3 regions of the Serratia sp. ID 25-353 genome follow, and region 3 is predicted to be linked to each of the others. Evidence: predicted binding sites of a transcription regulator. Region 3 holds the regulator's gene; each other region holds the start of a gene.
What was found. The regulator LexA, encoded in region 3, represses DNA repair genes until DNA is damaged. The targets are predictions, from matches to a motif close to TNCTGTATGTACATACAGNA.
Positions count from the first base shown of each region.

Region 1: the regulator LexA is predicted to act here: its motif matches at 2,567-2,586, upstream of uvrB (excinuclease ABC subunit UvrB).
Region 2: the regulator LexA is predicted to act here: its motif matches at 7,312-7,331, upstream of umuD (translesion error-prone DNA polymerase V autoproteolytic subunit).

Region 1 is NZ_CM139236.1:2,922,829-2,933,050, reverse strand. Features, by position in the region: gene bioC (malonyl-ACP O-methyltransferase BioC) at 1-171, shown strand, start outside; gene bioD (dethiobiotin synthase) at 164-838, shown strand; gene ACYF6X_RS14150 (ATP-binding cassette domain-containing protein) at 866-1,588, opposite strand; gene ACYF6X_RS14145 (hypothetical protein) at 2,041-2,163, shown strand; gene uvrB (excinuclease ABC subunit UvrB) at 2,695-4,707, shown strand; gene ACYF6X_RS14135 (VF530 family protein) at 4,808-5,074, shown strand; gene yvcK (uridine diphosphate-N-acetylglucosamine-binding protein YvcK) at 5,081-5,998, opposite strand; molybdenum cofactor riboswitch at 6,258-6,402, shown strand; gene moaA (GTP 3',8-cyclase MoaA) at 6,389-7,375, shown strand; gene moaB (molybdenum cofactor biosynthesis protein B) at 7,523-8,038, shown strand; gene moaC (cyclic pyranopterin monophosphate synthase MoaC) at 8,042-8,521, shown strand; gene moaD (molybdopterin synthase sulfur carrier subunit) at 8,518-8,763, shown strand; gene moaE (molybdopterin synthase catalytic subunit MoaE) at 8,766-9,233, shown strand; gene ACYF6X_RS14100 (Bax inhibitor-1/YccA family protein) at 9,364-10,074, shown strand; gene ACYF6X_RS14095 (hypothetical protein) at 10,194-10,222, shown strand, end outside.
Region 2 is NZ_CM139236.1:1,057,565-1,067,786, reverse strand. Features, by position in the region: gene aceE (pyruvate dehydrogenase (acetyl-transferring), homodimeric type) at 1-116, shown strand, start outside; gene umuC (translesion error-prone DNA polymerase V subunit UmuC) at 144-1,460, opposite strand; gene ACYF6X_RS05105 (energy transducer TonB) at 1,641-2,372, opposite strand; gene ACYF6X_RS05100 (FecR domain-containing protein) at 2,623-3,540, opposite strand; gene ACYF6X_RS05095 (sigma-70 family RNA polymerase sigma factor) at 3,558-4,070, opposite strand; gene ACYF6X_RS05090 (TonB-dependent receptor) at 4,238-6,775, opposite strand; gene umuD (translesion error-prone DNA polymerase V autoproteolytic subunit) at 6,872-7,306, opposite strand; partial or broken gene ACYF6X_RS05080 (SOS response-associated peptidase family protein) at 7,495-7,674, opposite strand; gene ACYF6X_RS05075 (hypothetical protein) at 7,977-8,348, opposite strand; partial or broken gene ACYF6X_RS05070 (S24/S26 family peptidase) at 8,566-8,751, opposite strand; gene fdhD (formate dehydrogenase accessory sulfurtransferase FdhD) at 9,065-9,907, shown strand; gene ACYF6X_RS05060 (bestrophin family protein) at 9,966-10,222, shown strand, end outside.
Region 3 is NZ_CM139236.1:4,605,308-4,615,529, reverse strand. Features, by position in the region: gene ubiC (chorismate lyase) at 1-27, shown strand, start outside; gene ubiA (4-hydroxybenzoate octaprenyltransferase) at 45-917, shown strand; gene plsB (glycerol-3-phosphate 1-O-acyltransferase PlsB) at 984-3,449, opposite strand; gene ACYF6X_RS22125 (diacylglycerol kinase) at 3,598-3,966, shown strand; gene lexA (transcriptional repressor LexA) at 4,069-4,677, shown strand; gene dinF (MATE family efflux transporter DinF) at 4,779-6,116, shown strand; gene ACYF6X_RS22110 (CsbD family protein) at 6,432-6,641, shown strand; gene zur (zinc uptake transcriptional repressor Zur) at 6,744-7,256, opposite strand; gene ACYF6X_RS22100 (sugar O-acetyltransferase) at 7,502-8,074, shown strand; gene dusA (tRNA dihydrouridine(20/20a) synthase DusA) at 8,185-9,195, shown strand; gene pspG (envelope stress response protein PspG) at 9,353-9,571, shown strand; gene ACYF6X_RS22085 (quinone oxidoreductase) at 9,871-10,222, opposite strand, start outside.

The sequences.
Region 1 (10,222 bases), 1.7 Mb from region 3:
ACGCTGATGCGTTCGCTCAAGGGCATCGGGGCCACGCACCTGCATCAGGGGCGCGAGGGCGGCCTGATGTCGCGCGGCCGTCTCGCCGCGCTGCAGGCGGCTTACCCGTGTCGGCAGGGGCAGTTCCCGCTCAGCTATCATCTGGTTTATGGAGTGATTTATCGTGATTAAACGTTGGTTCGTGACCGGCACCGACACCGAGGTCGGAAAAACCGTCGCCAGCAGCGCCTTGCTGCAGGCCGCCAACCGGGCGGGCTACCGCAGCGCTGGTTATAAGCCGGTGGCTTCCGGCAGCGAGATGACCCCCGAGGGGCTGCGCAACGGCGACGCGCTGGCGCTGCAGGCCAACAGCGGCGTGGCGCTCCGCTACGACGAAGTGAACCCTTACGTTTTTGCCGAACCGACCTCGCCGCATATCGTCAGCGCCGATGAAGGCCGGCCGATCGAGGCGGCGCGGCTGTCCGACGGCCTGCGCCGGCTGGAGCAGCGCGCCGACTGGGTGCTGGTCGAGGGCGCGGGCGGATGGTTTACCCCGCTGTCGGCGCAGTACACCTTCGCCGACTGGGTGCAGCAGGAGCAGCTGCCGGTGATCCTGGTGGTGGGCATCAAACTGGGCTGCATCAACCACGCGGTGCTGACGGCGCAGGCGGTGCAACAGGCGGGGCTGACGCTGGCCGGTTGGATCGCCAACGACGTGACGCCGCCGGGGCGGCGGCATCAGGAATACCTGGCCACGCTGCGCCGTATGCTGCCGGCGCCGCTGCTGGGCGAAATCCCGCACCTGCCGCAGGCCGAGCGGGCACCGCTGGGGGAGTATCTGGATATCAGCCTGCTGTAAACTCTCCATGAGGGGGGCTTCTCTCCCTCATCCTTCTTCTTGCCCTGTCAGCCCGGTACCGATCAACGCCTCATCCAGCTGCGCCAGCGCGCCGTGCGCCACCGTGCGCCCGCTGTCCAACAGGCAGAAGCGGTCCGCCACCCGGCGCACGAACGACAGCTGATGCTCCACCAGTAAAATGGTCATGCCCAATTCGCGGTTGAGCCGGCGGATCACGTTGCCGATGTCGGCGGCGATCGAGGGCGGTACGCCCGCCGTCGGTTCGTCGAGGATCAGCAGCGCCGGCTCCTGAGCCAGCGCCCGACCAATAGCCAGCTGGCGTTGGGCGCCCACGCACAGATCGCCGGCGCGGCGCGCGCGCATCTGACGCAAATGGGGAAACAGGTTGTAGATCAGCGGCGGAATGCGGCGAGGGGCGCCGCGCCCGGCCATTTGCGCCACCTGCAGATTTTCCTCCACGCTCAGCTGCGAAAAAAGCTGCCGCCCCTGGGGCACGTGGCTGATGCCCAGCGCGGCGCGGCGCTCCATCGGCTGCAGCAGCAGATTTTGCGGCGGCTGATCCGCCGGTTGCCAGGTCATGCTGCCGCTTACCACCGGTACATGCCCCATGATGCAGTTGACCAGCGTGGTCTTGCCCACGCCGTTGCGGCCGAGCAGCACGGTGCACTGGCCGCGCGGCAGCTCCAGGTTGATGTCCCACAGGGTGTGGTTCTGCCCGTAAAATTGATTGACCGATCTCAGTCTCAGCATTTGGCATTCTCCTCATAGACGCCCGTTTCACTCGTTGGCGAGGACTGCAAAGGCCGCATGCGCGGCGAATTTCCCGAGTGTGGCAATGTCTGGAACAAAATGCCCTCCGTCCGATGAGCCCGAGCAAGGTCTGCGGTGGACGGAATGACAGTCAATATGTCGTTAAAAACGACGCTTGTGACGACTTGGTGTCGTTCTTGCGCTTTTACGGGCGATAGCGCCGCGGAGATTACGCGTCGCGGCAGGCAGCGCATCATGCTGCCGCGCCGCATTTATGCGCGGGAAGATAAAGCAACTCTCAGGCCAGTTTTACCGCCGGGTGAAAACGGGGATTGTTATCGCCTTGTTAACCACGCGTCAGGCCTGACGCGCGCTGCCGTGGCGGCTCGAAAATACGCGGGGAAGTTAACCCGGACGTTTTTTGCACTCTTGTGGTGCTCTTCGGTGAGGGCATGGTGCAAGGCATTGCGCCGGCGTCAAGAGCGATCCGCGAGAAAGGGGCCGATGCGATTTTGGCAATGGGGATTTTTAGTATTAATCGGCATAAACAAAGCGATATTTTTATGAAAAAATAACTAAAAAAGCCATTTTAGCGGGTGTAAAGGGCGAAAAGCTTTCTTTCTGTAACTCCCGCCCCGGGCGGGGCGGTGAGAGTTATCCACTATTCCTGTGGATAACCTTGTGTATTAGATTTAGAAAAACGCTGTAAAGCGAGAGCGGACGCGGGTTCTGTTCGCTTTGCCCGCATTCTCGTCTTTTTATTAAATGTGTTATATATCAATATATTAATTAAAATCAAGACGCAGGGTTATTGATCAGGTCTCTATGTATGATTTTTCGACGCGGTGCTATCAATAAGTTAATTCGCGGCAAGTTCTGGGGATAAATCTGTTATTGACAATAAAAATGTCACCCGGCTGTAACGTCACGGTGCAGCGGCGTGGCCGCAGTGCCGGGCGCAGCGACGAATCCGCTTGAAGCTGGTTTTATATCCAGTATCATGGGCACTGGCGCAAATCGCCGACACTTTCCATAATTAGGGGCCACGTCCGGCGCAGAGTCGGCTGGCCGCCTGAGCGCGCGCATCTCCACAGGGTAGCCGAGCAATGAGTAAACTTTTCAAACTGCATTCCGAGTTCAAACCGGCCGGCGATCAGCCGGAAGCCATCCGCAAGCTGGAAGAGGGGCTGGAAGACGGCCTGGCACATCAGACGCTGCTGGGGGTCACCGGTTCGGGCAAGACATTCACCATCGCCAACGTGATAGCCGATCTGAATCGGCCGACCATGGTGCTGGCGCCGAACAAGACGCTGGCGGCGCAGCTGTACGGCGAGATGAAAGCGTTTTTCCCGGAGAATGCGGTGGAATACTTCGTCTCCTACTACGACTACTACCAGCCGGAAGCCTACGTGCCCAGCTCCGACACCTTCATTGAAAAAGACGCTTCGGTGAACGAGCATATCGAGCAGATGCGCCTGTCCGCCACCAAGGCGCTGCTGGAGCGGCGCGACGTGGTGGTGGTGGCGTCGGTATCGGCGATCTACGGCCTGGGCGATCCGGATCTTTACCTGAAGATGATGCTGCACCTGACCCAGGGCATGATCATCGATCAGCGATCCATTTTGCGCCGTCTGGCGGAGCTGCAGTACTCCCGCAACGATCAGGCTTTCCAGCGCGCTACCTTCCGCGTGCGCGGCGAGGTGATTGACATTTACCCGGCGGAATCGGACGAGCTGGCGCTGCGCGTCGAGCTGTTCGATGAAGAAGTGGAGCGGCTGTCGCTGTTCGATCCGCTGACCGGGCAGATCGAGCAGGTGGTGCCGCGTTTTACCATCTACCCGAAATCGCACTACGTGACGCCGCGTGAGCGGATCATGCAGGCGATGGAAGAGATCAAGGTCGATCTGGCGGACCGCCGCAAGGTGCTGCTGGCCAACAACAAGCTGCTGGAAGAGCAGCGCCTGACGCAGCGCACCCAGTTCGATCTGGAGATGATGAACGAGCTGGGTTACTGCTCGGGCATCGAAAACTACTCGCGCTACCTGTCCGGGCGCGGCGAGGGCGAGCCGCCGCCGACGCTGTTCGACTACCTGCCGGCGGACGGCCTGCTGGTGGTCGACGAATCCCACGTCACCATTCCGCAGATCGGCGCGATGTTCAAGGGCGACCGCGCGCGTAAAGAAACGCTGGTGGAGTACGGCTTCCGCCTGCCGTCGGCGCTGGACAACCGCCCCTTGCGCTTCGAGGAGTTCGAGGCGCTGGCGCCGCAGACCATCTATGTCTCCGCGACGCCGGGCAAATATGAGCTGGAGAAATCCGGCGGCGATCTGATCGATCAGGTGGTGCGGCCGACCGGGCTGCTGGATCCGATCGTGGAAGTGCGACCGGTGGGCACCCAGGTGGACGATCTGCTTTCCGAGATCCGCAAACGCGCGGCGATCAACGAGCGCGTGCTGGTGACCACCCTGACCAAACGCATGGCAGAAGACCTGACCGAATACCTGGAAGAACATGGCGAGCGCGTGCGCTACCTGCACTCGGACATCGATACCGTGGAACGGGTCGAAATCATCCGTGACCTGCGTCTGGGCGAGTTCGACGTGCTGGTGGGCATCAACCTGTTGCGTGAGGGGCTCGACATGCCTGAGGTGTCGCTGGTGGCGATTCTGGACGCCGACAAGGAAGGCTTCCTGCGTTCCGAGCGTTCGCTGATCCAGACCATTGGCCGCGCGGCGCGTAACCTGAACGGCAAGGCGATCCTGTATGGCGATCGCATCACCGATTCGATGGCCAAGGCGATCGGCGAAACCGAGCGGCGCCGCGCCAAGCAGCAGGCGTATAATGAAGCCAACGGCATCGTGCCGCAGGGGCTGAACAAGAAGATCGGCGACATTTTGCAGATCGGCCAGCCGGTCAACCGCGCCAAGAGCAAAGGCAAGGGCAAGGCGCTGGACGGCGGCGCGCCGCTTCAGAACCTCACGCCGAAAGCGCTGGATCAGAAAATCCGCGATTTGGAGGCGCAAATGTACACCCACGCGCAAAACCTGGAGTTCGAACAGGCGGCTGCGCTACGCGACGAGATCCACCAGCTGCGCGAGCAGTTCATCGCGATTTCCTGACCGTTGGATGGCGCCCGCGCCGTGGGCGTCAAAATTCCTTGTCGGCCGCGTCAAAGCTGTTATGGTGTGCGGCTCGATTTGACCACGAAGAGTACCGAACATGAGCCAACACCAGTCCAAAGATCCGCTGCACGGCGTGACGCTGGAGCAACTGCTGAATAAACTGGTGGATCATTACGGTTGGTCCGAACTGGGCGCGCGCATTCGCATCAACTGCTTCCTCAGCGATCCGAGCATCAAGTCCAGCCTGAAGTTTTTGCGCCGCACGCCCTGGGCGCGCAAAGAGGTGGAAGACCTGTATATCGATATGGTCAGCCATCCCGCCCCAGCCAGCGATAATCCCTGGCTGCGCGGGCGAGATGGTTAAATCCGGTCAGCGGCGGGCGGCCAGCTCCACCAGCGCCCGATCCAGCGCCTGGCGCAGCAGTTGGCGATCGTGGCGGTAGGGGATGTCGCTCGCTTCCAGCGGTTGCTGAATCACCACCCGATCCTGCACTTCACTGGCGTCCACCGCCGGGCCGACGATCAGCGCATCGATCATCCGGCGGCCTATCTTCTCTTCCATCAGCGTCAGCTTATCCTTTAACGACAGCGCCGCGGCGGCCACGCTCAGCTCGCGGCCGAGATTGCCGATATAGATCATGCTGGCGCTGCTGCGACGCAGCGCCTGGGTGAGATCGTCCAGCAGCAGCAGCGGCATCAGGCTGGTGAGGAAACTGCCCGGCCCGATCAGGATCACGTCGGCCTGCGCGATGGCGTCCAGCGCTTCGCGCGTGGCGCTGACCGGGGGCGACAGCATCAGCTCCTGCGGCATATGGGCCAGCTGGTCGACATTCACTTCACCGTAAACGTGATTGCCTTCGTGATCGTGCGCCATCAAATCCACCGGCTGCTCCGACATCGGGATCAGCGCCGCGTCCACCTTCAGCAGGCTGCGCACCAGGTTGATCGCTTCCAGCGGGCGCACGCTCAGGTGATCCAGCGCTTTTAGCATCAGGTTGCCGAGGTTGTGGCCGGCCAGTTCGCCGTTGCCGCTGAAGCGGTATTCGAACATCGCCGAGGCGACGCTCGGTTCGGTGATCAGCTGGTTGAGACAGTTACGGGTATCGCCCCAGGCAATGCCGCCTTCCGAACGGCGGATGCGGCCGGTAGAACCGCCGTTGTCGGTGGTGGTGACGATGCCGGTCAGGCGGGAGCCTAAGGACGACAGGGCCGACATCACACGGCCCAGGCCGTGTCCGCCGCCTAACGCCACCACGCGGTCGAGATCGGCCAGGGTACGATTACGCATAAATTTCCTTACAAAGGGGCTGAACTGCCCGCATAAGGTAGCGGATCCGGCATAAAAACGCGATAAGAGTGTCATTTGCGTGATTCCGGTCAATTCGTCCGCGCAAGTGACGTTTATCATGGTTTACCTGAATACGCGGCGTCTAAAAACGATGTATAGACAATTATATAGCGAATTTACGCGTTGGCTATCGTTGCCGATTAGCGCTAGAATTCTGCTGAAAACCACGGTTTCGTTCCGGCTACTCAAGGTAGCGGGAAGAGAAATCAAACTCCTAGCCCCTGCGCCTACGTTGTTCATCCGGAACGATATGGTGCCTGGGCCGTGGCGAAGTCAGCCACCAGGGTGCAGAGGGGAAACGCTCGCATCTCCCGACTTTGGAAAGGTGTTATGGTGCCGCAACTCATTGATGCTTATGAGCGCAAGTTCTATTACCTGCGCTTGTCGATCACCGACGTGTGCAACTTTCGTTGCACCTATTGTCTGCCCGATGGCTACAAGCCGAGCGGCAGTCCGAAAAGCTTCCTGTCGCTGGATGAAATCCGCCGCGTCAGCCGCGCGTTCGCCGAACTGGGCACCGAAAAGGTGCGCCTGACCGGCGGCGAGCCTTCGCTGCGCCGCGATTTTACCGAGATCATCGCCGCCGTGCGGGAAAACCCGGCCATCCGTACCCTGGCGGTCACCACCAATGGCTACCGTCTGGCGCGCGACGTCACCGCCTGGCGTGACGCCGGTCTGACGGCGATCAACGTCAGCATCGACAGCCTGGATCCCCGCCAGTTTCACGCCATCACCGGTCAGGATAAGTTCCGCCAGGTGATGGACGGCATCGACGCCGCCTTCAGCGCCGGTTTCAGCAAGGTCAAAGTCAACGCGGTGCTGATGCGCGACGTTAACCACCAGCAGCTCGGCGCCTTTCTCGCCTGGATCAAAGACCGGCCGATCCAACTGCGCTTTATCGAACTGATGGAAACCGGTGAGGGCGGCGAGCTGTTTCGCAAACACCACGTTTCCGGCGAAGTGATTCGCCGGCAGCTGGAGCAGCAGGGCTGGCAGCGCCAGGCGCGCGGCCGCAGCGACGGCCCGGCGCAGGTGTTCAGCCACCCGGACTACCAGGGTGAGGTGGGTCTTATCATGCCGTATGAGAAAGACTTCTGCGCCAGCTGCAACCGGCTGCGCGTTTCTTCCATCGGCAATCTGCACCTGTGCCTGTTCGGCGAGCAGGGGGTGCCCCTGCGCGATCTGCTGGCGGACGACGGCCAGCTCGACGCGCTGAAGGCACGCATCCAGAGCGGGCTGCTGAGCAAGAAGCAGACCCATTTCCTGCATCAGGGCAACAGCGGGATCACCCAGAACCTGTCGTTTATCGGCGGCTGATACCCACATATTTCAAGCCGCAGCGTTGTTGGCTGCGTGCGCTCACCCCAGTCACTTACCGGAGTAAGCTCCTGGGGATTTACGCACTGGCCGCCTGGCTGCAACTTGAAAGCTGTTGGGTATCTCAGAATAGGAGCCTATTGAACCATGAGCCATGCGAGCAGCGAGTTTATTCCGGCGCATATCGCCATCCTGACCGTGTCCGACAGCCGCGGCGCGGCGGAAGACACCTCCGGCCAATATCTGCAGGACGCGGCGCAGGAAGCCGGTCATCAGGTGGTGGATCGCGCCATCGTCAAAGATGATATTTACCAGATCCGCGCGCGGGTTTCCGCCTGGATCGCCGATGACAACGTGCAGGCGGTGTTGATCACCGGCGGCACCGGTTTTACCGCGCGCGACAACACGCCGGACGCGCTGCTGCCGCTGTTCGACAGAGAGGTGGAAGGGTTCGGTGAACTGTTCCGCATGGTGTCGTACGAAGAGATCGGCACTGCGACGATCCAGTCGCGCGCGCTGGCCGGCCTGGCCAACCGCACGGTGATTTTCGCCATGCCGGGCTCCACCCGCGCCTGCCGCACCGCCTGGGAGCGGATTATCGAAGAGCAGTTGGACGCGCGCCATCGCCCGTGCAACTTCCAGCCTCACTTGAAGAAGCCCTGAGTCATGACACAGCTAACCCACATTAACGCCGCCGGCGAAGCCCATATGGTTGACGTGTCCGCCAAGGCCGAAACGGTGCGCGAGGCGCGCGCCGAAGCCTTCGTCGAGATGCTGCCCGCCACGCTGGCGATGATCGTCGACGGCAGCCATCACAAGGGCGACGTGTTCGCCACGGCGCGCATCGCCGGCATTCAGGCGGCCAAACGCACCTGGGAGCTGATCCCGCTGTGCCACCCGCTGATGCTGAGCAAGGTCGAAGTGCAGCTGGAGGCGCAAACGCAGCACAACCGGGTGCGCATCGAAACCTGCTGCCGGCTGACCGGCAAAACCGGCGTCGAAATGGAGGCGCTGACCGCCGCCTCGGTGGCGGCATTGACCATCTATGACATGTGCAAAGCGGTACAGAAAGACATGGTGATCGGCCCGGTACGCCTGCTGGCGAAAAGCGGCGGCAAATCCGGCGATTTTAAGGTGAACGTATGATCGATATTCTTTTCTTCGCGCAGGTGCGCGAACTGGTGGGCACCGGCGGCCTGTCGATGCCGGCGGATTACCCGACCGTCGAGGCGCTGCGCCAGGCGCTGTGTGCGCGCGGCGATCGCTGGGCGCTGGCGCTGGAATCCGGCAAGCTGTTGGCGGCGGTCAACCAGTCGCTGGTGGCGGCGGATCATCCGCTGCGCGCCGGCGATGAAGTGGCCTTCTTCCCGCCGGTTACCGGGGGATAAGCATGGAAAATACCCGCATTCGCGTGGGCGAAGCGCCGTTCAACGTCGGCGACGAGTATCAGTGGCTGGCGCAGTGCGACGCTGATGGCGCGGTGGTGACCTTCACCGGCAAGGTGCGCAACCATAATCTGGGTGATGACGTCAGCGCGCTGACGCTGGAACACTACCCCGGCATGACCGAGAAGGCGCTGGCGGAGATCGCGGCCGAGGCGCGCAGCCGTTGGCCGCTGCAGCGGGTGACGGTGATCCACCGCGTCGGCGCGCTGTATCCCGGCGACGAGATCGTGTTCGTTGGCGTGACCGGCGCGCACCGCAGCATGGCGTTCGCCGCCAGCGAGTTCATCATGGACTATCTGAAGACCCGCGCGCCGTTCTGGAAGCGCGAAGCGACCGGCCAGGGCGATCGTTGGGTAGACGCCCGCGACAGCGATCGCGAGGCCGCGCAGCGCTGGCACGACGCGGCTAAATAACGCGTCAACAGCGGAAACAAATCAAGACCTTTGCCGCTTTCGCCCGGCATATTCTGTGGTACGCTTATAGCAGGCGAAGCCCCGTTCGCGGGGCTTCGGAATCTTGTTTACAACGCAAAAGGTAACCGTCATGGACCGATATCCACGCTCTAATGGTTCAATCGTCGAACGTGCCAACAGCGGCATTCAGGCCTACATGGCGCAGGTTTACGGCTGGATGACCTGCGGTCTGCTGCTGACGGCGTTCGTTTCCTGGTATGCGGCCAACACGCCCGCGATCCTCAACTTCATCTTCTCCAGCCAGATCACCTTCTTCGGCCTGATCATCGCCCAACTGGCGCTGGTGTTCGTGATTTCCGGCATGGTCAACCGCCTGAGCGGCGCGGTGGCCACTTCGCTGTTCATGCTGTACTCGGCGCTGACCGGGCTGACGCTGTCGAGCATCTTCATCGCCTACACCTACAGCTCGATCGCCAGCACCTTCGTGGTCACCGCCGGCATGTTCGGCGCCATGAGCCTGTACGGTTACACCACCAAGCGCGATCTGAGCGGCTTCGGCAGCATGCTGTTCATGGCGCTGATCGGCATCGTGCTGGCCTCGCTGGTGAACATCTGGCTGAAAAGCACCGCGCTGATGTGGGCGATTACCTACATCGGGGTGGTGGTGTTCGTTGGCCTGACCGCGTACGACACGCAAAAACTCAAGGCGATGGGCGAGCAGCTGAACGCCGATGATAAAGACAGCTTCCGCAAGTACGCCATCGTCGGCGCGCTGACGCTGTATCTCGACTTCATCAACCTGTTCCTGATGTTGTTGCGTATCTTCGGCAACCGCCGCTAAATCCGTCGTCTTTCAAGCCATAGGGTATCTGGCGATCAAAAAGCTCTGCATGTGACATGCAGAGCTTTTTTTATGCGATTATGCGATGCTTAATCTTTCGTGAAGCAAAAGGATTTTGCATGATGCCCGATACTTTCCGCTGTATCTT
Region 2 (10,222 bases), 1.6 Mb from region 3:
TCGCCGCGTTGAAACTGCTGGCTGACGAAGGCCGTATCGCCCGCAGCGAGGTCAACCGCGCCATGGTGCTGTATGGCATCGCCCCCGATAAGCCGGACCCGGCGGCGGTGAAGTAACGCGCAGCCTACCCGCGCCGCCGGTTGTCACCCGCGGCGTTTTTCTTCCTTCGATTCGGCGGTGCGCGGCGCCCGCTCCCCCAACCGCGCCACCGGGATGTCCACCAACCGAGTGGTGTAGGCCGGCGACAGCATGTCGCGCTTCATTTGCCACGGCTTGACGATCCCCTGCCCGGCGAACCATACACGCCCGCGCCCCTCCTGATTCAGGCGATCGAGGGTCGCCATCAGCCGCTCGCTGTTGCGGCGCGGTGGGCAGTCGTCGAACAGATCGATCTGCGCCATGGCGGCGGCGCTGAAATCCCCCAGCACCACGCCGCCCTTCAGGTAACGCCGCCCTTCCTGCCAGATGCTTTCCAGCGCGCGCACCGCCATGGCGATGATGTCGCGGCTGTCGTTGCTCGGCGTTTGCAGCCGGGCGGTGCCCATATTGCTGTAATACCCTTCGCCCGCCGAATGCGGGCTGGTTTTGATAAATACCGACACGTTGCGGCAGTAGCGCTTTTCCTGCCGCAGCTTTTCGGCGGCGCGTTCGGCATAGCTGCAGATCGCCTCGCGCATGTGCGGGTAGTGCGTCAGCCGCTGGCCGAACGAGCGGGAGCAGATGATCTGCTCTTTGGCGGCCGCCTCATCTTCCCACCGCAGGCACGATTCGCCGCGCAGCTCGCGTATCGTGCGCTCCAGCACCACGCTGAAGGTTTTACGCGCCAGCCGGGTATCGCAGTCCGCCAGCTGCAGCGCGGTGTGAATGCCCATCGCCTGCAGCTGGCGAGTCAGGCGGCGGCCCACGCCCCACACCTCTTCCACCGGGAGCAACGCCAGCAGTTTGCGCTGGCGCGCCGGATCGGATAAATCCACCACACCGCCGGTACCGCGCCATTTCTTGGCGGCGAAGTTGGCCAGCTTGGCCAGCGTTTTGCTCGGCGCAATGCCGACCCCGACCGTCAAATGCAGCTCGCGCCGGATGCGATCGCGCACCCGCTGGCCGAACGGCTCCAGCGCTTCGCAATGCGCCACGCCGTCCAGCCGCAGAAAGGCTTCGTCCAGCGAGTAGATCTCCACCGCCGGCGCCATCTCTTCCAGCGTATCCATCACCCGGCGGGACATATCGGCGTACAGCGCGTAGTTGGAGGAGAACACCGCGACGTTGCGGCGGCGCATCTCCTCTTTGATTTTGAAATAAGGCGCGCCCATCGGCACGCCCAATGCCTTCGCCTCGGCGCTACGGGCGATCACACAGCCGTCGTTGTTGGACAGCACGATCACCGGCTGCCCGCGCAGATCGGGCCGAAAGATGGTCTCGCAGGAGGCATAGAAGCTGTTGACGTCCACCAGAGCGAACATGGTTACCGACCTTTCATCGTCAGTGGGTTGTTATTCATAACGGCACCAATTTACTGTTTATGCATACAGTATTTGTATTTTTCTGGCGACGATCAAGTAGAAACCGCCACATCGCTGCTATCCGATTGATGCACTTTGGCTTTTAACTCAGCCTCCGTTTACCTGGAACCGAGTTTTTCATTAACGGCGAACTTCACGCAGATCGAAACGAATCGGAATGGTCACGCTGAATTCCGCCTGCCCCGCTGCGATCTCATTGCCGGGCGCAGGCAGTGGAGAAGCGCGCTGCGGTAACTGAAGCGCCTCCCGATCCAGCGAAGCAACCCCACTCGATCGCAATAGCTTCACGCCCAGCACGTTCCCCTGCCGATCCAACGTCACAGCAACCTGAACAACCCCCTGGCGCTGTTGGCGTACCGCCAGGGCCGGGTAGCGTTTGAAACGGCTCAAATGCGCCAACAGCAGGCCACTCCAGACCGAGGCATCCTGGCTCGGCTGTGACGCCACGCTGGTTTGCGGCGCGGCAACACGCTTTCCGTCCAGAGACGGCGGCGCGCTGGTGCTTGATGCTCTTGAGCTTGCAGACGCTATATTTTCCTGTTCCGCTTGCCTTGGGCGCGGCGGTTCCGTCTTCGGTCTGATGGGGTCGTTCCGTTGCCCTTTAGCCTTGCTCTGCCGCTCCGTCGCACGCGGCGCATGAATCAGCGGAGGCATCGCCGCCTCCGGTTCCCGATTGGCCTGCCGTTGCGCCACCGCCTGCACCTGGCGCACGCCGGTCGGCATCGGCTCCGCGCTGGGGGTCGATTCAGCCTGCTCGGCAACCATCATCAACACCATCGGTTGCGCCGCGGGCAGCAGCGGTGGCATCAGGTGATAACCGAGCCCAAGCCACAACGCACCATGCAGACCCAACGCCAACACATTGGCGGTAGCCCAGCGCCATCGCCCGCCTGTTGGTGGTAAAGAGAAATCGCCAGATAATACGTTGTGATTGAACATAGGAAACGGTACTCAGGTTAAGCGTAAAACAGACCAACGTACGCGGCGGTCAACGGCAGTCGGGGTATGTCAGAAAGGTCGTTTAGGCACGCGGTACCGGGCAGGGAACGAGAAAGAACAGGTCAATCGAAAAGGAAATACCCTAATGGCAGAGTAAAAAACTTTAGGATACGGTAATGAAGTATTTTGACAGCATATTTACCCTAACCGGCAGCGCGCCGGGCAGTGCCGCAATGACGCGCTCGGGGTCAGCCAGCGGGAACGCGCCGGAGAGCCGCAGGCCGGCGACCTCCGGCCGGCAGCGAATAATACCCTGGCGATAACGCCCCAGCTCCATCAGGAAGTCGTCCAGCCGCATGTTGTCGGCCAGCAGCATGCCCTGCCGCCAACCGGGCTCTTGCGTCACGCGATACGGTTCGCCAATGCCTTGCCGGCTTAATCTGCCACCCTGACCGGCGTTGAGCACCGCGTTCCGATGCGCCGGCGAAAGGATCGTGACGCGGCCAAGATAAACGGCGATCTCACTGTAGGTTTCCCACAGGCGAACGCTGAAGCGAGCAGCCTGCGTCACGATCTCACCCTGCGGCAGCCTCACCGTCAACGCGCCGCTTTCCGGCGGCAGATTCACCATCATTTCGCCCTCCAGCAATGCGGCCTGCTGACGGCTGACGTTGACCGCCGTTTGCGTGTTCAACATCAACTGCGCGCCATCCGCCAACGCGACGGTTTGCTGCTCCCCCACCGCCGTGCGGTAATCCGCCAGCCAGGGGCGCCAGGGCAGCGCGCCAGAACCGATGCCAACCGTCCCCACCACGCCGATGGCCGCCAGGCTTCTCAGCAACCGGCGGCGTTGCGGGTTCGGCAACTGCGACAGACTACGCTGCGCCGCCGCCCCGTTAAGCAGAGAAAAACGGGATGAAAACGCGGCGATATGCCGCCAGGCGCGTTCATTTTCCGGTTTCGCCTGATACCAACGCCGCCAGTTTTCCCTATCCGCATCGCTTGCCTCTTCCGACATCAGCTGGGTTAACCAGGCGGCGGCCTCACGCGCGCTCTGCCGATCGATATCCGATTCCATCATGGGTTCCGCACTTGCCGTTACGCCGCCAATGCAAAGAAACAGTGCAAATTGGCGCGCTGCAGATATTGTTTCACCGAGCTGGTCGACACCCGCAAACGTTCAGCGATGTCGCAATAACGCATGCCCTGCAGGTGCGCCAACAGGAAAGCCTCGCGGACGTGCGCCGGCAATCCGTCCAACGCCTGATCCAACTGTTCGAGCATTTCGAGGGTTTGTTGACGGACTTCCGGCGAGGGCGCCTCGATCGTCGGCAGCTCGCTCAAGGCCTGCAGATAGCTCTCTTCGATTGTTTTACGCCGGTAATAATTCGCCACCAGCCGGCGCGCCACGGTCGCCAGGAAGGGGCGTGGTTGCCGAATGGCAAGCAACTGCGGGCTCAGTAAAATACTGATGAACGTATCCTGCGCCAGGTCTTCGGCGTGATGCGCGCACCCGACCTTCTGTCTCAGCCAATGGCATAGCCAACTGTGATGCTCAAGGTAAAGCTGTTGAGCAAACCCGTTGGCTGCCGCGGCCTCTTTCCTTGCCATTCGGTGACACCAATTGATAATGAGATTGAAAATGATAATTATTATTATTTTAAAATTGTAACTTCTGTGTCAAGCGATTGCTGATGATTTATAAACGGCGAAAAAGTAGGGAAATACGGGAGAGAAAACGTGAAAAGGGGCCGAAATGGCCCCTGTCAGCAGGATATTCAGAAACGTTGACTAACGCTAAACTTGATGTTGCGCCCTACGCCGGACACCGACTCGCCCAGGTAAGGGTAATAATCGCGGTTGAACAGGTTGTCCACCGCGACGCGAGCTTCGAAGCCCTGCAAACCGCTGGGTTGCCACGAGGCGAACAGGCCGTGCAATGCATAACCCGACGTTTTCGGCAGCGCCCAGACAACGGCCATCGGATCGCCGTCGGCCGGTGAACGATCCTGTTTACGCACGAAATCGCCGGTCCAGCCGAAGGCCATGTCCCACTGCGGCACTTTCATGCCCAGCATCGCGTGTGCCGTAACGGGTGGAATTTCGGCAATCCAGGTTTCGTTGCCCCACGGATCGCGCGGTGAAGCGTCGCGTTTGCCGCGAATCGAGGAGAACGACAGGCTGCCGAACAGGCTTTCGCTGTCATAAAACGATTCGAGCTCCACGCCCTCAATGGTATAGCCCGGCAAGTTGCGATAGTTCGACAACGGTTGCCCACATTGGCCCCCGTGCCGTGCGGCGTCGCACACTACGCCGCGACGATAGAAAATCTCGTCCTTGCCGCGATTGCGGAACAACGTAGTGCGGATCTGCAGACTGTCTCGCGCCATCAACACATCGTTGAAGTCCAGCACCGCGCCGAGACGAACGCCCGTCATGCGTTCCACCTGCAGGCCGCGGCTGGTGCCGGGCACGCTGGAAGCGGCGTATTGCACTTCGTACTGTTCGTCGATCACCGGGGCGCGCCAGGTGCGGCTAACGTCGGCAAACAGGGACAGATTCGACGTCGCTTTCCACATCACGCCCAAATGCGGCGACCAGCCGGTATAGGTCACGCTGCTGTAATCATGGCCCACAAGCGGATCGCTGTCGTTATAGCGCGGCGCCCGGTTCGGTTGCCCGGTATTGGTCACATGATCGTAACGCACGCCCGGCGTCACGGTCAGGCTGCCGAAGCTGACCGCATCCTGCAGATAAACGCTGCGGGTTTCCTGTTCGCCCGCCGGCATATAATACGGTTGGAAATAGCCGTAGTTGTAACTGGCGTTTTTCACCTGCGAGGGGTAATACATCAGGGTATCGCGCTGATGTTTATGCCAACGCGCGCCGAGCAACAGCTTGTGCTCCAGCGGCCCGCTGGCGAAACGGCTTTCATTGCTGACGTCAAACTGCCGATCGGTATAGTTCACCCAGCTTTCATTGCCCAGCGTACCGAGATAGCTGAACTTTGACGCGGAATCCGGCCGCTTGTCATGCTGCTCTGTCTTCGAATAGGCATAAGACAGCGTCAGATTCAGCAACGGCTGCGCTTCCGGCGCCAGATTCCATTTCACCGAGTAATTAGTGTCCGTCTGGTCGCGATACACCAGAATGCGGCGCCACGCTTCTTCCCGGCCATATTTATCGATATCCGCCTGGCTGGGCGCAGCGATATCGTCCCGCTTGGCGGCAAAAGGCTGCCAGCCATCGGAGTCCGAACGCATCGCCGACAGCGTCAGGGTTTGCGCCTCGCTCAGATAAATATTGGTTTTTAACAGGTAGGAAGCCTGATCGTTGGCGGAATAGGCAAAGCGCGTGCCGTCAGGTCGCTTCAGGTTACCGCCGTCACGCTTGCTCATGTAGATCAAACCGTCGGCGAATCCTTCCGGCGTACGGCCGTACAACGCACCGCTGTAAATGCCCTGGCGATCGTTGGTGTGGTAGCTGTACTTCAGCAAGCCGCCAAAATCTTCGCCCGGCAGCAGCATATCCCCGGCATCTTTGGTCTCCAGCGTAATGGTCCCGCCAAAGCCGCCATTGCCGTTCAACAGATTGTGCGGCCCCTTATCGACCTCAACCTTTTTCAGCAATTCGGGTTCAATGAATACCGAACCCTGCCGATATTTCTCAAATCCCTTCGGCGCGCCGTCCAGCACCACCTTCACATCTTCCATGTCGCCCATGCCCCAGATATTCAGGCTTTGGCCCCCCGGGCGCGGCGATCCCGCCATCCCTACCCCGGGCAGACGATCGAGCAGGCTGGCGATGTTATCGGCCTGTACGCGTTCGATGTCTTCTTTATCCAGCACCGAACGGCCGGCGGCGACGCTGTCGGACAAACCGCCGACCACCGACAGTTCCGGTATCGTCAACGGCTGAACCGGCCCGGCGTCGACCAACCGATATCCCTGCGCAGTTTGCTGAGCGCGCAATCCGCTGCCCGCCAACAGCGTATCGAACGCGTCGGTGAGACGATAATGTCCCTGCAGGCCCGCGGTGCTTTTTCCACGCGTCTGTTCGGGCGTGAAAATCACTATCACGGCGGCCTTAGCGGCCGCCGTCTGCAAGGCGGGCGCCAGATCACCGGCGGGAATGGCGAAGGAAAGGATAGCGGGCTGTTCGACCGCCGAGGGTGGTGCCGACGCACCGGGTGCTGCCATCGCGGAGGTGAGCATGCCCGATAGTGCGCATCCTATCCCGATAGCGACGCGTTTCCCGGTAATGCGTTTGGCTGATGTGAACGTACGCCCTGCGCCGTTCTTGTTTTTTATGGCCATGAAGGATTCCCCTGAGTGTATTGAACTGGAAACTCAGTAGAGAGGTCACGCCAACGAAAAGATCGGGCAGAAAAAAAATGAAAAAAAGGGCCGAAGTCACCGCGCCGCGTAGACGATAAAGGTCACCACGCCGAAGATCTCCAGCTGCGCCTCGTCGTCGAACACGATCGGCGCGTAGGCGGGATTCATCGGCAACAGCCGCACGTCGGGGTGGCGCTGCAGTTTTTTGACGGTGAATTCGCCGTCCACCGCGGCGATCACGATATTGCCGTGCTCCGGCGTCAGGGCGCTGTCGACGATCAGCAGATCGCCGTCCTGGATATTGCCGTCGATCATCGATTCGCCGCTGGCGCGCACGAAATAGGTGGCGTTGGGGTGCCGCACCAGCAGCTTGCCGATATCCAGCCTGCTCTCGACATAGTCCTGCGCCGGGGAAGGAAAGCCGCAGGCCACGCGATCGGCAAACAGCGGTAACGTCAGGGGTTCACCTGGTGAAAAAGCATACAACCTTGAATTGCTCAGCATAATCATAACCAAACTGTATATTTATACAGTAAAGCATAAACAAAACGCGAACGCGTGCAACCCCCAATCCCCCTGCGGATCGCGCTTTCCCGCGTAATATAATAATTTTCTGAGTGATTTTTCCTGCAGCTTTTGGCATTCTTCGCGTGTGTTTACACACATGATACCCACCAAAACTGTGGATAATGCGGCACTCAGACCGTTGGCGTATCGATGGGCAGGATGAGTGAGGGATTGTCATTGCGAACGGCGCCGACGGCGGGCGATACCGGTTGCCAGACGAAATCCTCTGCCTGCAGGCTGTACACGTCAGCCTGCATTTGACCAGAGGGCGGGACTAAGCGGGTGTCGAGCCAGTCGCGCGCGGCCCTCGGTCTCTGCTGCGTACAGCGCCGCAAAGAACAGCGGCAGGCCTTGCCTCACGGGAGGAACGGCGGACGGCCTTACAAAATGACGCCAATAAAATTGCGACTGGCAATGGCATCAATGGGACGGCCAGAGACGAAAGTCAGTACGTTATGCCAGGAGCTTGGGATAACCCGACAAACGCTGTACCGCCACATTTCCCCTGATGGTCCACTGCGAGCTGACGGTATAAAGCTGCTCAACCGAGGATAATTTTAGCGGACGGAAAAATCTGGAGTTCCGGCGTAGAACCCCGAATAAGGAATAATCCTTAATTCATTTCAGGATTATTAATTCCATCTAAAACCTCTCGGCAATATTCTTTTTTATAGGCTTCATCATTACTTAATGACTTAACCAAAAAATCAGCATTTTTCCAACCATTATCCCAATGCGTATCGAATCCTGACTGTTCATACTTTAATGTTCTAGTTAATGAGTCTTTTATTTGTTTTTTATATTTATCAATTTTCTCATTGGTTGCCCCACAAACATCATGTGCAACACGAGCATTTGAGCCAGAAAAACCTATTGCTGAAATTGCCATCGCTTCGTTTGATTTGTCGAAATCATTCGCATATGCCACAGCATTAGATAAAGCGAATATGACAAGAGCAGGTATGGTTTTTTTGTATGAAATCATCTTTTACCTCTAACTCATTGATTGTTCATGGGGTCAGTTTGGATATCGAAAATTATTGTACATTAAGGCTGCTTTTTAATCAGTCTCAACTTCTTTCTTTATAGAAGGCCTGAATGCGACAAACTTGGGAAGTACTGTAGCCTGTCGCGTCTGCTGTTTCTCGGATACTCAGTTTCTTAATCTGTCGGTAGTGCCTGATCCATCCTGCACGCTCCATCTCGCCGCTGGCGCGCACGAAGTAGGTGGCGTTGGGGTGCCGCACCAGCAGCTTGCCGATGTCCAGCCTGCTCTCGACATAGTCCTGCGCCGGGGAAGGAAAGCCGCAGGCCACGCGATCGGCAAACAGCGGTAACGTCAGGGGTTCACCTGGTGAAAAAGCATACAACCTTGAATTGCTCAGCATAATCACAACCAAACTGTATGTTTATACAGTAAAGAATAAACAAAACGCGAATGCGTGCAACCCCCAATCCCCCTGCAGATCGCGCTTTCCCGCGTAATATAATAATTTTCTGAACGATTTTTTTTTACGCCTGCTAAGCGTTTCACCGCCCCTTGCACACACGTTATCCACCAAAACTGTGGATAACCTGGTGGGGTCGCCGGCAGGGTGTCATTCCCTACACGAGCGGGATCAGGATCCTGTATAATCCCCACACCTGCTAATAAGAATTCACTCCCGTCGGCGCCTCGTCACCGACGGTCACGAGAACGTTATGAATAAGCACCTACTCCTCGCAGAAACCGACGATATCAAACAGGAATGCCTGTCGCGCCACGCGGTCTGGCAGCGCAACGATCTGGCTCAGGCGCAGCAGGATTGGCTGGCGGAAGAAGTGCCGGTCGCCCTGGTGTACAACGGCATTTCCCACGTGGTGATGATGGCGACGCCGAAAGATCTGGCGGCCTTCGCCATCGGTTTTTCGCTGTCCGAAGGCATCATCGCCTCCCCCGACGATATCTACGATATCCGTCAACAGCCGGCCTGCAACGGCATTGAAGTGCATGTGGAACTCTCGAGCCGCCGCTTTATGCAGCTGAAAGAGAAGCGCCGCAGCCTGGCCGGCCGCACCGGCTGCGGCGTCTGCGGGGTGGAGCAGCTGCAGGAGGTCGCCCACCCCATCGCGCCGCTGCCCTTCACGCAACGCTTCGATTTGGCCCTGCTCGACCGAGCGTTGGCGCAGCTGCAGGAGGTGCAAACGGTGGGGAAATTGACCGGCTGCACCCACGCGGCGGCCTGGATCCAGCCGGACGGCGCGCTCAGCGGCGGATGTGAAGACGTTGGGCGCCACGTGGCGCTCGACAAACTGCTGGGTTACCGCAGCCAACAGGCCTGGTCACAAGGGGCAGCGCTGGTGTCGAGCCGCGCCAGCTATGAAATGGTGCAAAAATCCGCCATGTGCGGCGTCGAGATCCTGTTCGCCGTTTCCGCCGCCACCCGCCTGGCGGTGGAAGTAGCCGAACGCAGCAACCTGACGCTGGTGGGCTTCAGCAAGCCGGGGCGCGCCACCGTCTATACGCACCCGCAGCGGCTCTGGCCATCGACGACGGCGGCCTAACGCCGCCGGATAAGAATCGACTATTCTCAATAGCAGGACACCAGGAAGCACCCACGTCATGATCATTCGCCCGAATCAGAACTGGTTTTTTCGCCTGTTCGCCTGGCACGGTTCCGTGCTGTCAAAGATCACCTTTCGCCTGTCGCTGAACGTGCTGATGTCGATAGTGGCGGTGATCAGCTATCAATGGTACGAACAGCTCGGCGTGCATTTAACCATCGCGCCGTTCAGCCTGCTGGGTATCGCCATCGCCATTTTTCTCGGCTTTCGCAATAACGCCGGCTACAGCCGCTTTGTCGAAGCGCGCAACCTGTG
Region 3 (10,222 bases):
CCGCTGTATTCAGCGGTTCCTGCATAAGAGAGGAGAGCAAGACCTTGGAGGGAAGCGTGACTCAAAGTAAATGGCGGGCTTACAGCCATTTGATGCGCATTGATAAACCGATCGGCACGCTGTTGCTGCTGTGGCCGACGCTGTGGGCGCTGTGGCTGGCCGGGAAAGGCGTGCCGCCGCTGTCGATTTTGTTGGTGTTCGTGCTCGGCGTGTTCCTGATGCGCGCCGCCGGCTGCGTAGTGAATGACTACGCCGATCGCGCGGTGGACGGCTACGTGAAACGCACCGCCGGGCGGCCGATGCCGAGCGGCCGGGTGAGCGCGAAAGAGGCCAAGGTGCTGTTCGTGGTGCTGGTGCTGATCTCGTTCTGCCTGGTGTTGACGCTCAATGCGATGACCATCTGGCTGTCGCTGGCGGCGCTGGCGCTGGCCTGGATGTATCCGTTCATGAAGCGGGTGACCAACCTGCCGCAGTTCGTGCTGGGCGCCGCGTTCGGCTGGGGCATTCCGATGGGTTATGCGGCGGTCAGCGAATCGCTGCCGCTCAGCTGCTGGCTGCTGCTGCTGGCCAACATCTGCTGGACGGTGGCCTACGACACGCTGTATGCGATGGTCGATCGTGACGATGACCTGAAGATCGGCATCAAATCCACCGCTATCCTGTTCGGCCGTTATGACAAGCTGATCGTCGGGCTGCTGCAGTTCGCGACGCTGCTGCTGCTGGTGTGGGTCGGTTATCTGGCGCAGCTCGGCGGGGCGTTTTACTGGTCGCTGCTGCTGGCGGGCGCGCTGTTCATTCACCAGCAGAAACAGATCGCCGGCCGCGAGCGCGAGGCCTGTTTCAAGGCCTTCCTGCAGAACAACTATGTCGGGCTGGTGGTATTTATCGGCATCGCGCTGAGCTATCTGCCGGCGTAACGATTCCTCTTCGCAAGAAAAAAGGCACCCCGTGGGGTGCCTTTTGTATTTCCGCGCCGGGTGAAATCACTCGTCTTGCTCTTCTTCCGCATCGGCCTGCGGCAGGACGTTGGTCTCTTCCGGCATGTTGACGCTTTCGATGGTCAGCTTGATTTCCGGCGTGATCAGATCGCTCAGCATGTTGTACACCTCGAGGGTGTGCTCGCGGATCGCATCGCCGCTGTCGTTGATATAGCCTTCTTCGCGCAGCGTCGCCACCAGGGTGGAGAACACCGCCTTGTCGAAGAACTCCGGCGCGTTGATGCCGTGCAGCACCGACAGACGTTGCGCCATGATGCGGCTCTCTTTCTCCAGCGCGCCGCGGTTGATGCTCGGGTTAGCGCTGAGGATCGACATGGTGATGGCGTAGCGTTGCAGGGTTTCGCGCACCCCGGCGGCCAGCAGCTGCAGCGGGCGAATGCGTGCCGGGTTCAGCACCAGCTCGTCGCCTTTGTCGCAGATCAACTGTTGACGGATCAGCTCGTCAATCATCGGCCGCAGCACCTCCGGCAGCTGTTCCTTGTCGTTATGCAGGAACAGCTCGGCTTTCAGCATCGGGTAGATCATGCCGATCTGGCGCAGCAGCTCGGCGCGCGACACCCGGCGGTGATGCATTACGATGCTGGCGATCAGCGACGGCAGCACCAGCAGGTGGTGGATGTTGTTACGGTAATAGGTCATCAGCACCGCCTGCTCACGCGGCAGGATGATGATGTCGCCGATGTTGTCCTTTTCCACCTCGAACTTGTTCATGTTCAGCGCGTGATCCAGCAGCTCGTCCGGCGTTTGCGTCGGCACGGTGACGTCACGCGCGTAAGGCGCATTGCGCATCAGCTGCAGGTAGCACTCCAGCTGTTCGACCAGCTGTTCGCGGGTCAGCGAACGCTGGCGCGAGGCCAGCAGCGCGGTGGAACACAGGTTCATGGCGTTGGCCGCGGCGGCGTTGTTGATACGCACCATGATCTGGCCGGCCAGATCGTTGACCGTCGGCGTCAGCCAGCTTGGGCGCTGGGCTTCGATCGGATCGATCGACTCGCGCCACTGCGGCACGTTCTGGTTGAGGTAAGCCGTCAATGGCAGCGGTTCGCCGAAGTTGACGTAACCCTGGCCCAGATTGCGCAGCTTGCGCAGGCCGCGCAGCATTTGCAGCAGGCTCTCTTTTTCCTTGGTGGCGCCACGCAGCTCTTTGGCATAGGTGCCCACTTCCATCACGTGCTCGTAACCGATGTAGATCGGCACCAGCGTGATCGGACGGGTGCCGCCGCGCAGCATCGCCTGGATGGTCATCGACAGGGTGCCGGTCTTCGGTTCCAGCAGGCGCCCGGTGCGGGAACGGCCGCCTTCCACGAAGTATTCCACCGAGTAACCGCGGGTGAACAGCTCGCCGAGGTATTCGCGGAACACCGTCGAGTAGAGCTTGTTGCCCTTGAAGGTGCGGCGGATGAAGAACGCGCCCAGGCGACGGAAGATCGGGCCGGCCGGCCAGAAGTTGAGGTTGATGCCGGCGGCGATGTGTGGCGGCACCAGGCCCTGGTGATACAACACGTAGGACAGCAGCAGATAGTCCATGTGGCTGCGGTGGCAGGGCACGTAGACGATCTCGTGGCCGTCCTGCGCCAGTTGGCGCACGCGCTCGGCGTTGGTGACGTTGATGCCCTGATACAACCGGTTCCAGGTCCAGCTCAGCACGCGGTCGGACAGGCGCACGGTTTCGTAGGAGAAATCGGCGGCGATCTCTTCCATCAGCGCGATGGCGTTCTGCTGGGCTTTCTCGTGCGAGATCTTCTTGCTGCGGGCCTCGTCCTCGACCGCTTTTTCGATCGCTTTGGACGCCAACAGCTTGTTGAACAGATCCTGACGGGCCGGCAGGCTCGGGCCTACCGCGGCCAGGCGCTGACGCGAGAAGTGCATGCGCGCCACGCGCGCCAGTTTCTGCGCGATGGTTTTATCCGTGCCGTGCTCGGTGGCCATGCGGCGCAGCGAAACGGTGTTGGAGAAACGCACGAAGCTGTCGCGGCCGAGCCACAGCACGGCGAAGAATTTCTGCACGCCATTCAACAGACGCAGGTGCGGCGTGCCGTGGCCTTCGCGGCCCGGCGAGCGGCCGAACATCACCGAAACCGGCAGCATCTGAATGTCGAGATCCGGATTGCTGCGATGCAGATCCAGATAGTCGTGGAACAGCTTTACCGACTCTTCTTTCGGGGTGTAATAGCGGAACACGCGCGGGCCGTCGTGAATGAACACGTAGCTCGGCAGCACGGTGCCGTCGATCTCCAGCGAGTTGAGCGGATCGGGCAGATCCTGCGCCAGGCACTGGGTGCGCAGCGTCAGCAAATCCGCCTTGGAATTGTAAGGTAAAACATACAGAATCGGCCGTGAGGGATCCAACCCTAGCTCGGTAACCGGATCTGAAGGGATGACCTTACTTCTTACCAACAATTTAAGTGGTAAATTCAATATTTTATAATAAATTTTACGCCAACCTGACATAACAACGTGAAGCCTCTTGTTAGCAATGCGCCGCAAGCATACCAGAAACTGGGTAGCAGATCTGTGGTGTTCGAAAACCGAGAGCCGTCAGCGCGGACTGTTCTAGACTCTTTTTATTATGACCGACCTCTGAGAAAGGCACGAAAACATGGCAAACCAAGCAACCGGACTGACCCGCATCATCAAGGCCGCCGGCTATTCCTATAAAGGGCTTTCCGCCGCCTGGCAACACGAAGCGGCGTTCCGCCAGGAACTGGTGGTCACCCTTCTGGCTATCATACTGGCTGTCTGGCTGGATGTGGGTGCGATAGCGCGCATTTTATTGATCGGATCGGTAGCGCTGGTGATGATCGTCGAGATCCTGAACAGCGCGATCGAGGCGGTGGTGGATCGGATCGGCAGCGAACATCACGAGCTGTCCGGCCGGGCCAAGGACATGGGATCGGCGGCGGTGTCACTGGCGATCGTGCTGGCGCTGTTCGTTTGGGGCACGGTCTTATGGCAGCATTTTGGCTGACGAAAGGCGCCTACTGACTGATTTTTATTTATTCTTCGGTTCCCAATCCGCGCTTACCTGTATATACTCACAGCAAGACTGTATAAACAAACAGGGGGCGGAATGAAAGCACTAACTACCAGACAGCAAGAGGTCTACGATCTGATTCGCGATCATATTTCGCAAACGGGCATGCCGCCAACGCGTGCCGAGATCGCGATGCGTCTGGGGTTCCGTTCGCCTAACGCCGCCGAAGAACACCTGAAGGCGCTGGCACGCAAAGGCGTGATCGAAATCGTCTCCGGTGCCTCGCGCGGTATCCGCCTGCTGATGGAAGAAGAAGAAGGGCTGCCGCTGATCGGCCGCGTCGCCGCCGGCGAGCCGCTGCTGGCGCAGCAGCACATCGAAGGGCACTACCAGGTTGATCCTTCCCTGTTTAAACCGAGCGCCGATTTCCTGCTGCGGGTGAACGGCATGTCGATGCGCGACATCGGCATTCTGGACGGCGATCTGCTGGCGGTGCATAAAACCCAAGACGTGCGCAACGGCCAGGTCGTGGTGGCGCGCATCGAAGACGAAGTGACGGTCAAGCGCCTGAAAAAACACGGCAACGTGGTCGAGCTGCTGCCGGAGAACAACGAATTCCAACCGATTGTGGTCGATCTGCGTCAGCAGAATTTCACTATCGAAGGGCTGGCGGTCGGCGTGATCCGCAACGGCGACTGGATTTAATCGCTGCCCCCTCAGTGCCGCCTCTTGTATCAATCGCCCCTGTTCTGGGGCGTTTTTGTTTCTGATTTTGCCCTTCGCCACTGCTACGGGAACGTCTCATCATGCGCTTGATTTCCGCCTTCACCAGCGACACCGATAAAGCCCTGTGGCGCCTGGCCCTGCCGATGATTTTTTCCAATATCACCGTACCGCTGCTCGGGTTGGTGGACACTGCGGTGATCGGCCACCTCGACAGCCCGATCTACCTGGGGGGCGTCGCGATCGGCGCGGTGGCGACCAGCTTCCTGTTCATGCTGCTGTTGTTCCTGCGCATGAGCACCACCGGTCTGGCGGCGCAGGCGCTGGGGGCACAGAACCCGCAGGCGCTGGCGCGCGCCTTTATGCAACCGCTGGTGCTGGCGCTGCTGGCCGGGGTGGCGATCGTCCTGCTGCGGTATCCGCTGATCGAACTGGCGCTGCAGATCGTCGGTGGCAATGGCGAGGTGCTGGAACAGGCGCGGCGTTTTCTTGAAATCCGCTGGCTGAGCGCCCCGGCGGCGCTGGCTAATCTGGTGCTGTTGGGTTGGCTGCTCGGCGTGCAGTATGTGCGCGCGCCGGTGATCCTGCTGATCGTCGGCAACCTGCTGAACATCGTGCTGGATATCTGGCTGGTGATGGGCCTGGGCTGGAACGTGCGGGGGGCAGCGGCGGCAACCGCCATCGCCGAATACGCCACGCTGCTGCTCGGCCTGTGGCTGGCGTGGCGGGTGATGCGCCTGCGCGGTATTACCCTGCCGATGCTGCGCCAGGCCTGGCGTGGCGATCTGCGTCGGCTACTGGCGCTCAACCGCGACATCATGCTGCGTTCACTGTTGCTGCAACTGTGCTTTGCGTCGCTGACCATTTTCGGCGCTCGCCTGGGAAGCGAGGTGGTGGCGGTCAATGCGGTATTGATGAATCTGCTGACGTTCACCGCCTATGCGCTCGACGGCTTCGCTTATGCGGTGGAGGCCCATTCGGGCCACGCCTACGGTGCCCGGGACGACAGCCAACTGCGCAAGGTGTGGCATGCGGCCTGCAGACAGGCGGGGCTGGTCGCGTTGGCCTTTGGCCTGGCGTATGCCGTTACCGGCCAGCAGATCGTGGCGGCGTTGACCTCCTTGCCGGAGCTGCGTGCGTTGGCCGCCCACTATTTACCGTGGCAGGTCATTCTGCCGCTGGTCGGGGTATGGTGCTATTTGCTGGACGGCATGTTTATCGGCGCCACGCGCGGCGCCGAGATGCGCAACAGCATGGCGGTGGCCGCGGTGGGATACGGCCTGGCGCTGTTTAGCATACCGCTGTTTGGCAACCACGGGCTTTGGCTGGCGCTGGCGGTGTTTCTGGCGCTGCGCGGCCTGGCGTTGGGCTGGATTTGGCATCGTCATCAGGTGCGCGGCAGCTGGTTTACCGCTCGCTAGAACGGACGCTGTGCTGGGTTATTTATTAATTTTATTTATGTTTTTGTTCACTTTTGCTTACATGTTTTCAACCCTGGCATTTTTGCGTTAGCTTGTTGTTTATTAGCGTTTTTTGTTTTTATTTTGTTTCTTAATGGTTTTTTATTCTGATATTTGGCTTTTTTATTTCCATATTTAACTAGAATGAATCATGTGGCTGGCGAATGAATGGGAGCGATATTCCTTAAGGTGAAGGGAGTATCGGCCAGAAAAATTTCTGGTTAACCCCGACCGGCGACAGGGATCACTGATTCACCACAGGTTAACGGAGAGACTATGAATAAAGATCAAGCCGACGGTAACTGGAAGCAGCTTAAAGGCAAAGTGAAGGAAAAATGGGGCAAGCTGACCGATGACGATCTGACAGTCATCGAAGGGAAACGCGAACAGCTGGTCGGCAAAATCCAGGAGCGCTACGGTTACCAGAAAGAGGCGGCCGAAAAAGAGGTGAAAGCCTGGGAAGATCACACCAAACACCGCTGGTAATCTGCAGGGCCGCCATTGAAGGCGGCTTGCCCAGCGCAGGCCGGCGTCGCTCTCATCCTCTGGCGTTCCGGCCGCAGGTACAGGGAGGTACCTGACTTCGTCTTACTTCTTCTTGATGGCGATGCTGTGATCGTGTTCGGCGCAGTCATGCTTGCTGTCGCACGCCTCAACCTCCACGCAGCCGGCGCACAGACCGTGCGCTTCCACCACGCTGTGCCGCAGCGCAAATCCGGCTTCCTGCGCCAGCTTCTGCAGCGTTTCTTCTACGCCTTCGGTAGTGCGTTCGGTCACCTGGCCGCAGCGGTCGCAGATAAACAGTGCGGACGTATGCATCGGCTGTTCGAAATGGTGACACAGCACGTAGCTGTTGGCGGACTCCACTCTATGGATAAATCCTTGTTCCAGCAGAAAATCCAGCGCGCGATAGACCGTCGGCGGCTTGGCCTGCGGTTCGGCGACGCGCAGCAGATCGAGCAGGTCATAAGCGCTGATTGCACCGGGTTGCTGAGTCATCAGACGCAGCACTTCCAGCCGTTGCGGCGTCAATCGCACATTGCGTTGTTGGCAGAGGCGTTCCGCCTGCGCCAGCAGCTTTTCCTGGGTGGTTGAGTTCATCGCAAATATCCCGGTACGTAAAAAAGCCGATTTTACCATGATTACGGCGAATCGCCGAGAGTTGCCCCCTTTTCCCCTGAGGATTGCGCAGGGAAAGGCGCGCTGAGTGCGCTAAAAGAGAGATGCATCACAACTTTTCCCCGCAGGCGGGCGGCAAATCAACGTTGCCGATTTTAGCGCTGGAGAGCAGCGGACGAGAGCGGTATAACGCGTTTCACCCGCGTGATGAGCAGGAGCCTTGTGTGATGACGGAAAGAGAGAAGCTGTTAAGCGGCCTGGAGTACAACAGCCGCGATGAAGAACTGATTGCTATGTACCATCGGGCCAGGGCGTTGACCAAAAGCCTGGGGGCGCTGGATTCGCATCAGGCGGACGAGAAAAACCGCCTGCTCGGTGAGCTGTTCGGCGCCTGGGGGGAGGCGAGTTGGATCGAAACACCGTTCTGGTGCGACTACGGGCAGCATGTCCGCATCGGCAAGAACTGTTTTATCAACGTCAATGCGGTGTTCCTCGACTGCAATACCATCACCATCGGCGACAACACGCTGATCGGCCCCAACGTGCAAATCTACACGCCGAGTCATCCGCTGAAGGCCGGTGAACGCTTTACCGGTGACCCGGCTTTTCCTTTCCGCACCTCGGCGCAGCCAGTTTCCATCGGCAGCAACGTGTGGATCGGCGGTAACGTGGTGATCTTGCCGGGCGTGACCATCGGCGACGGCACGACTATCGGTGCGGGCAGCATAGTGACCGGCGACATCCCGGCCAATGTGCTGGCGCTGGGGCAGCCGTGCCGGATTATCCGCGCGTTGGAATAGGGGGAAGCAAAGGCGGTTTTCCCAACGGCGCCGATTGTCGTTATAATAGCCGTTTGCGGCCGCGCGCCGTTCGTTGAACCCAGACAGACTCAGGTAGCCAGTAACTCAGCATGACGAAAGACAACCACGCCCCAACCTACGCCGCCAATCGTTTCTCCATCGCGCCGATGCTCGACTGGACCGATCGTCATTGCCGTTACTTCCACCGCCTGCTGACCCAGGAAACGTTGCTGTACACCGAAATGGTGACCACCGGCGCGATCATTCACGGTAAGGGCGACTACCTGGCCTACAGCGAAGAAGAGCATCCGGTGGCGCTGCAGCTGGGCGGCAGCGATCCGGCCGCGCTGGCGCACTGCGCCAAACTGGCGGAGCAGCGCGGTTACGACGAGATTAACCTCAACGTTGGCTGCCCATCCGATCGCGTGCAAAACGGCATGTTCGGCGCCTGTCTGATGGGGCAGGCGACGCTGGTCGCCGACTGCATCAAGGCGATGCGCGACGTGGTGTCGATCCCGGTGACGGTGAAGACCCGCATTGGCATCGACGATCAGGACAGCTACGCCTTCCTGTGCGACTTTATCCAAACCGTCGCCGGGCGCGGCGAGTGCGATATGTTCACCATCCACGCGCGCAAGGCCTGGCTCTCAGGCCTCAGCCCGAAAGAAAACCGCGAAGTGCCGCCGCTCGACTATCCGCGCGTTTATCAGCTGAAGCGGGATTTTCCGGCGCTGACCATCGCCATCAACGGCGGAGTGAAAACGCTGGAAGAGGCGCAGCAGCACCTGCAGCATCTGGACGGCGTGATGATGGGGCGCGAGGCGTACCAGAATCCGGGCATCCTGGCACGGGTCGACAGCGAACTGTTCGGCGCGCAGACCGCAGTGCCGGACAGCGTGGCGATCGTTGAAGCGCTGTATCCCTATATCGAGCGCGAGCTGTCCAACGGCACCTATCTCGGCCACATCACCCGCCACATCCTCGGTTTGTTCCAGGGCGTGCCGGGCGCGCGCCAGTGGCGTCGCCACCTGAGCGAGAACGCCCACAAGCCGGGCGCCGATGCGCGGGTGGTGGAGCAGGCGCTGGCGCTGGTGCGTCAGCCGCGTGTCGAAATGGCGTAACTCACAAAAAGTTTGACCAACAGTTAGTCTTTTTCGCCAGGTATTCGGCGCATTGCCGGATGCCTGTCCCCTCTTTTCAATAGGTTAGCCCTTTCGTCATTCTGGCACGCTTCTTGTAATCCACTCTGCAGATACGTTGAGTTGCAAAGGAGCAATCATGTTGGAAATCTTCTTTCTCATTGGCTTTGTGGTGATGCTGATGGTGACCGGCATCTCGCTGCTGGGGATCTTCGCTGCGCTGTTGGTGGCGGCGGCGTTTATGCTGTTGGGCGGGTTGTTCGCGGTGGTCATCAAGCTGCTGCCGTGGTTGATTTTGGCGGTGGTCGGGGTATGGATTTACCGTTCGATGCAGAAACCACAGATCAGGCGTTACTGATTTTTTGCTGAATAATCAATCATTCGCGATGAAACTTGCATAACTGCCCGCCCCGCTAATGCGGCAGCGATCACAGCTTGGCAGTTTTACCCGGCGATGTGGCACATAAAGCGTGTTTTTTGCCGGACGGGGCTGTTAGGATGTTTGTCGATGCAGTGATGCGACCAATTTCATCACCGTGAGAGACAACCAAAATTCGTGTTGCTAAAGCAACCCCCTGTCTCTGGCGGACTCTGCTCTACCCCTACAAAACGCAGTACAGAAAGGGCTCCGTAAGGAGCCCTTTTCTTTTGCCGCGATCAGGGGATCAGCAGGCTGGAGCCGCTGGTGCTGCGGCTTTCCAGCACCTGGTGCGCCCGCTGGGCGTCGGCCAGCGCAAATTTCTGCTCGTCCCTCACCTCCACCCGAATGGCGCCGCTGCCGATCAGTGAGAACAGCTCGTTGCTGGCGTACTGCAGCTCGGCGCGGTTGGTGATGTAGCCGTTAAGGGAAGGGCGGGTGACGTACAGCGATCCTTTCTGGTTGAGCAGCGCCAGATCGACGCCGGTCACCGGGCCGGAGGCGTTGCCGAAGCTGACCATCAGGCCGCGGCGTTTCAGGCTGTTGAGCGAGGCCTGCCAGGTACTTTGCCCCACCGAATCGTATACCACG